2 regions of the Paenibacillus sp. ISL-20 genome follow, and region 2 is predicted to be linked to the other one. Evidence: a T-box and tRNA genes for the amino acid it is inferred to sense, from the RefSeq annotation. Region 2 holds a T-box; the other holds one or more tRNA genes.
The links. A T-box is a leader RNA that pairs with one kind of tRNA and senses whether it is charged. The one in region 2 lies ahead of J7E85_RS04060 (valine--tRNA ligase), so its partner is inferred to be a tRNA-Val.
Positions count from the first base shown of each region.

Region 1: it encodes a tRNA-Val, which carries the amino acid that the T-box ahead of J7E85_RS04060 (valine--tRNA ligase) is inferred to sense. The anticodon was not compared.

Region 1 covers NZ_JAGGRD010000070.1:93,413-96,620, reverse strand. Annotated here, with positions in the region: gene J7E85_RS32225 (hypothetical protein) at 1-431, shown strand, start outside; gene J7E85_RS32220 (accessory gene regulator ArgB-like protein) at 438-983, shown strand; gene J7E85_RS32215 (cyclic lactone autoinducer peptide) at 961-1,101, shown strand; gene J7E85_RS34435 (hypothetical protein) at 1,240-1,461, shown strand; tRNA gene J7E85_RS32210 (tRNA-Val) at 1,629-1,701, opposite strand; gene J7E85_RS32205 (hypothetical protein) at 1,837-2,100, shown strand; gene J7E85_RS32200 (GNAT family N-acetyltransferase) at 2,441-2,884, shown strand; gene J7E85_RS32195 (DUF3892 domain-containing protein) at 2,972-3,205, opposite strand.
Region 2 covers NZ_JAGGRD010000005.1:22,987-26,194, forward strand. Annotated here, with positions in the region: gene J7E85_RS04055 (LysM peptidoglycan-binding domain-containing protein) at 1-887, shown strand, start outside; T-box leader at 1,078-1,377, shown strand; gene J7E85_RS04060 (valine--tRNA ligase) at 1,490-3,208, shown strand, end outside.

The DNA of each region.
Region 1 (3,208 bases), on a different contig from region 2:
CTCTCATTACCGTGCTGATCTTCGTTTTCTTGTTTTCTGCCATTATTAAGATCCCAGTTATCTGGTCGGCGATATGTACCATTCTGGGTTATATGTTTTATGCTCTAATTCAGGCCTTTTACATGCTATCATTGTATGGCTCAATCGAAGCTACACACAACAATGAAGTAGATGGCTATATACTTCAGCTATTATCATCAGTGACGGGTTTACTCATTTCTTGGATTATGTATAAGTTTGCAATAGGTTTTACATATGATCTCGAAAAGTTGCGTATTAAATTTGAGCACATCTTACTAATCTCCCTCATCGTAGTCGTTTTGATCTTATTGGCGATATTATTTTATCTTAATCGGTTATGGCTTCTTCTTCTCTTTTTTGGTATAACATTTGGTATTTTCTTATTTTATGCGATCCAAACAAAGGAGTGACATTTAATGATTGAAAGAGCCGCCCTTTGGATATCGGAAGGCATTAAACGACAAGTGCCTGAACACCCTTCATCTGTTGGAGTTTTAAAGCATGCGATCGCAATTCTATTAAATATATTATTTATTGTTACATTTACTTTATTAATATCCATTTATACCGGACATATGAAGCAGGCTATTACAGGTTTGATAGGTTTTGCACTGCTAAGACAGTTCTCTGGAGGAATCCACGTTAAGACTGGCGCTGGTTGTATTGTTATTACTACTGCTTTGTTTACTGCAGTGTCTTTTGTTGATTTAGGCGAACTGCCTACACAAATTTTGAACATCCTAAGTTTTTTGTTAGTCGTTTCATTTGCCCCTAGTAAGATTGCCAAGCAATCAAGAATACCAAGAAAACATTATCCTAAACTTCGTCTAATTAGCTGTATTATTGTTGGGGTGAACTTTCTCATTCAATCACCAACATTATCCATAGTATTCTTTATCCAGGCACTGAGCCTAATTCATTTGAAGGGAGGTGAGTCAAATGTCGGTAATCAACAAATCTAAGCATGGCTTATTTTCATTTATCGCATCTGCTCTTACGGTGGTAGCTGTATTTTTTGTTAATACTGCAAGTCCTGTTTTTGTGTATAGTGGTGATACACCCGAAGAGCTCTTGAAATAACCTTTCTAAATATGAATCCATTGTTATTCTGTTTATTGAATTCCGGTACCTACTAGGTGCCGGATTTTTCTTTTACTATCAACATCAACATAGCTAATTAAACTGTAGTCATGATGACCAGGATTTATAAATTGCTGCATTCTCCTTAAATCAAGTGCAGTCAATTACCTGGAGCAAACCATAGAAATCATATATGAAGACAGGAAAGGGAACATCACCCAACGGAAAATACAGATACACAGTATTCGGGATCATCGGATACGGGCAACGTGTCTGGAAACTGGAAAACCTCGGATGTTTAATGAACATAATATTCTGTCCTGGAGACCCGGGAAAGGAAGGGGAGTGCATGCTTCCTGATTCGATCGAAAATTGCTGAGAATCTTGGTCAACCATCCGGCGCTTCGCATCCATATTCTGACTTTGTCCCCCAATTCGTCCCCAACGGGACCCCATGAACCCAAATAGGCAATAGTATTACAAAATGAAAAACCCCTGAAGCCAATGGCATCAAGGGTTTTCGATTATGATCTGTAGTGGGCTCGAACCACTGACCCCTACCCTGTCAAGATAGTGCTCTCCCAGCTGAGCTAACAGATCATGAAATATTTAAAAAGGTAATTCATATATTACCAGCAGACAATGTGGCTGTCAATGGTTTTCTCGTTATAAAAAATCGCATTCCGGTTCAGACTAAATACAGCATGATTATGCCAATGGAGGAGTGTGAATGGCATGGCAGGTGGGAAATCCCATCATTTTAAACGAGCCAGTCTAGTGCTCTCGTTGCTGGGCTTATCTGTACTAGGGAGCGGTTGCAGTATCTCGGAGAGAACGTCGGTGCAGCTGGAGCCGCTCCATGGGCCTGCGGCGCCTGTAATGCTTGATGTTTACGGACGTTCGATAGATAAGGACGTGTATTCCAAGCAGGGAAGCGGGACACTGGAGCCAGTATCACCGATGGATTCGGTGGATACCTTGCACAATCTCCATCCGTAATGGGTGAAGCAACGATCTATAACAGATTGGTCATACCAATATCTTTGCTCAAAGCGAGCAGAGCAAACCGTCGGCTGGCAGGCTGGCGGTTTGTTGTAAAACGGCCGATGCTATTCCTCATCCCATTTGCGGGAATAACCTTTTTTAATCGCCCAAAAAATAGGGTAGATGATGATGGCTGAGATGATAACAGCCCAAAATATCGTGGTTCCCATGCCCATAAAGGCAATGCTCCTTTCAAAAAAACGTTAGCTTATACTATACAGGAAAATGATTATTTTGTATAATAGCTCGATCTGCGATATTACAAGGAATTGATTCTACATAAAGAGGTGTTGAAATGGCAGCAGAAATCATAAATGTATCAACCGAAGAGCAGTTGCAGCAGGCGCTGGATATCCGGAAGGATGTTTTCGTGCTTGAACAGAAGGTTCCGATTGACCTGGAGATTGATGATTACGATCGTCTGGACTCCGATGCGCATCATGTCCTGATCAAGTCGGAGGGACAGTACGCGGCAACCGGACGTATCACCTATTACAATAAGGATTCCGCCAAAATGCAGCGCATTGCGGTACGTAAGCCATTCCGATCCAAAGGGATAGGGCGTGTGCTGATGATGGCATTGGAAACGCAGGCTCGTGAATTGAAACTGCAGTATTCCGTGCTGGATGCCCAGGTGCAAGCGGAGGCATTTTATCGCAAGCTGGGGTATGAGACGATTTCGGACGAGCCGTTTGATGATGCTGGCATTCCCCATGTTCGTATGAAAAAGGAACTGTAAGCTTCTTAACTATACGGTGGCTGATGATCCTATCGTTCTAAAAAGGAAAGACCTCGAGTATCGACTCGAGGTCTTTTTTGGCATGAATTAAAAGCTTGGCATATTATCCAGGTTGTTGCTGGGATCGCCATCCGCATTGGAACGAAGATGTTCATCTCCGTCACGTCCACGGAATACGTTCACATTTTTGATTTCTTTATTCTTGGCCATCTCTTGTGCTGTCTTGTAGTCCACGACACTACCGTTATCCAGCTTCAGTTCGATGATGTCGCCGTCGCCATTTTTACGGACGCCTACGACTTCTTGTTGTGTATTATCCATATA
Region 2 (3,208 bases):
CCAACCCGTATGACCAGTTTCAAGGCGGAGCTAACTCTGACGCGAATTCGGCTTCACCTTCTTACTTCAACGAGGCTCAGCCCAGAGCCCAAGAGTCCGGGACGGATGCGCGCACACAGCAGTATCTGGAATCCTGGGCGCAGTATGAGAACCAAACTCGGGATTCACAGGCCTCGGACAGCACCCTAAGCATCTCCGGTGCGACTGAAGCCCGGGATACGGTCGAATATGCCTTACATAGCGAGACGGAAGCTCAGGCAGTTGAGCCGTCGATTCCAAGTGTATGGCAATTCGAACGGGCTGCCTCCCAGCCGGAGCCGGAGCAAGAAGATCCAGCAGCGGGTTTCCCGGGTGTAATTGAGCGTAAGGGCGAAGAAGTTGAAGCCGTACCGGTACTGGAATCACCGGAAACGGAGGAAACCCAGCCTGTTTTTGCTGAGGAAGCAGTACCTTTGGAGGATATGGATGATATAACGGAGGAGGTTTCCGTTAAAGTTGAAGAGGTTCCGACCAAACCGGAGTTAAAGGTGGCCTTCAACTCGAAGAACAGCAGCACAAACAGCACATCGGGTGTAGGCTTATCTTCATTGCTTCAATCGAGCAGAACGGTTCAGGATCAGGATCAAGCCGCTCGGGACGAGGAAGAAGAGGCGGAGGAATTGGTTGATTCCGCATCGGCCGAGGATGTGGAGTGGAAGAGTCTGTTCCTGGGTAACCGCCGCGAGGAAACGCCGTTCCGCAAGGTCCGGATGTGCATTGTACAGCGTGAGGAGACACTCGACGTGATTGCCGAGCGTTATCAACTGACGCCGCGGGAGCTTTTGTTATATAACCGCATGTCCGAGCAGAATGTGGAAGAAGGACAGGTATTATACATTCCCCAGTAATCGGTGGGGGGAGCAATTGCGTAAGAACAAGCAGGCCAAGGTAGGACATCCTTGGCCTGCTTTTTCAATGTATAAGATTTATTGATTCGGCAGGTATGATGTCTAAATCGATCGGAAACACTCGAAATATTGACTATATGCAACAACCACGGTATATTTGAATAGAATATGTACAGGTATTTCAAAAGCTAGAACAACGTTGAACGGGAAGAGTAGGAAGGTATGGCCTTCAGAGAGCGGAATTGCTATCAAGCGCTGTGAGATTCCGCAGGAACCAGCTTGCCGAAGTCACCCCGGAGTTGCGGACTTGAGATAGAGTAGGGATCGATTGCTACCCTGGTTAGAGTTCGCCGGCCGCAGCCGTTATCTGCGTAAAGTGTCGTGCTTAATCGTAAGCCTTTCATGTTTTTCATGGGAGGACACGGTTGATGAATTATTATAAGCACGAAACAAAGGTGGTACCGCGAGAGAACAGTCTTTCGTCCTTTGAGGACGAAGGGCTTTTTTTGTTTCACGCCAAACATTAATATTCATGATCACGCCCGGAGGCTAAAACATTTCGGGTTGGCAAAACTGATTAACAGTATCGGAGGTACGAAAATATGGATCAAAAACAAAACCAATCCCAGTTAGAAATGCCGACGACGTATGATCCGAAGGCAGCTGAACAAAAATGGTATCCGTACTGGAAGGAAGGCGGCTTCTTTGAAGCTGGCAAACGACCGGACGCGGAGCCGTACACGATTGTTATTCCTCCACCAAACGTTACGGGAATGCTTCATATCGGCCATGCCCTTGACTTTACGCTGCAGGATATTCTGATTCGCGTAAAGCGGATGCAGGGTTATGATGCGCTGTGGCTGCCGGGCTCTGACCATGCGGGCATCGCTACGCAAACCAAGGTTGAGCAGAAGCTTCGCGAAGAAGGCGTTACCCGATACGATCTGGGACGTGAAAAATTCCTCGAGAAAGTGTGGGAATGGAAGGATCTATATGCGAATACAATCCGTGACCAATGGTCCAAGATCGGCCTGTCCCTCGATTACTCCAGAGAACGTTTCACGCTCGACGAGGGGTTGTCGGAAGCGGTTCGGGAAGTATTCGTTAAGCTCTATGATAAAGGGCTCATATATCGCGGAAAACGCATCATCAACTGGGACCCGGCTGCCCGCACGGCTTTGTCCGATATTGAAGTGGAGTACAAAGAGGTCAACGGCCATTTGTATCACTTGCAATATCCTCTAAAAGACGGCAGCGGCTCCATTACCGTAGCAACCACCCGTCCGGAGACCATGCTTGGTGATACGGCGGTAGCCGTTCATCCGGAAGATGAACGCTATAAAGACATGATCGGCAAAACATTGGTCCTGCCGATTGTCGGCCGCGAGATTCCGGTTATTGCCGATGAGTACGTTGAGAAGGACTTCGGCAGCGGAGCGGTTAAAATTACGCCGGCGCATGATCCGAATGACTTCGAAATGGGTCAGAGACATGACCTGCCGCAAATTACCGTGATGGATGAATCCGGGACAATGAATGAGTTTGCCGGTAAGTACCAAGGTCTTGACCGGAGCGAATGCCGCAAGCAGATCGTAAACGACATGAAAGAATCGGGCGTATTGCTCCGCATCGAAGATCATCTCCATCAGGTTGGCCATAGCGAAAGATCCGGCGCGGTGGTTGAGCCTTATCTGTCGACGCAGTGGTTCGTTAAGATGCAGCCGCTTGCGGAAGCAGCCGTGGATGCGCAGAAATCCGGCAAGGGCGTAAACTTCGTGCCTGACCGGTTCGAGCGAACCTACCTGCATTGGATGGAGAATGTACGCGATTGGTGTATTTCCCGTCAATTGTGGTGGGGCCACCGGATTCCGGCCTGGTATTCCGAATCCACGGGCGAAGTGGTTGTTGCCATGAATGAAGAGGAAGCGCGCGCGAAGCTTGGCAAGGATGATCTGAGACAGGATGAGGATGTGCTGGATACTTGGTTCAGCTCCGCATTGTGGCCGTTCACGACCATGGGCTGGCCGAATCTGGACAGCGAGGATTTCAAACGTTATTATCCGACAAGCGTTCTCGTGACGGGTTATGATATTATTCCGTTCTGGGTATCGCGGATGATTTTCCAAGGGCTTGAATTTACGGATCAAATGCCGTTTAAAGATACGCTGATCCATGGTCTGGTCCGGGATAGCGAAGGCCGCAAGATGTCCAAGTCGCTCGGAAACGGTATCGACCCGCTTGAGGTTATTGAACAGTATGGCGCGGATGCCATGCGTTATATGATATCGACCGGCAGTACGCCAGGTCAGGATCTTCGTTTC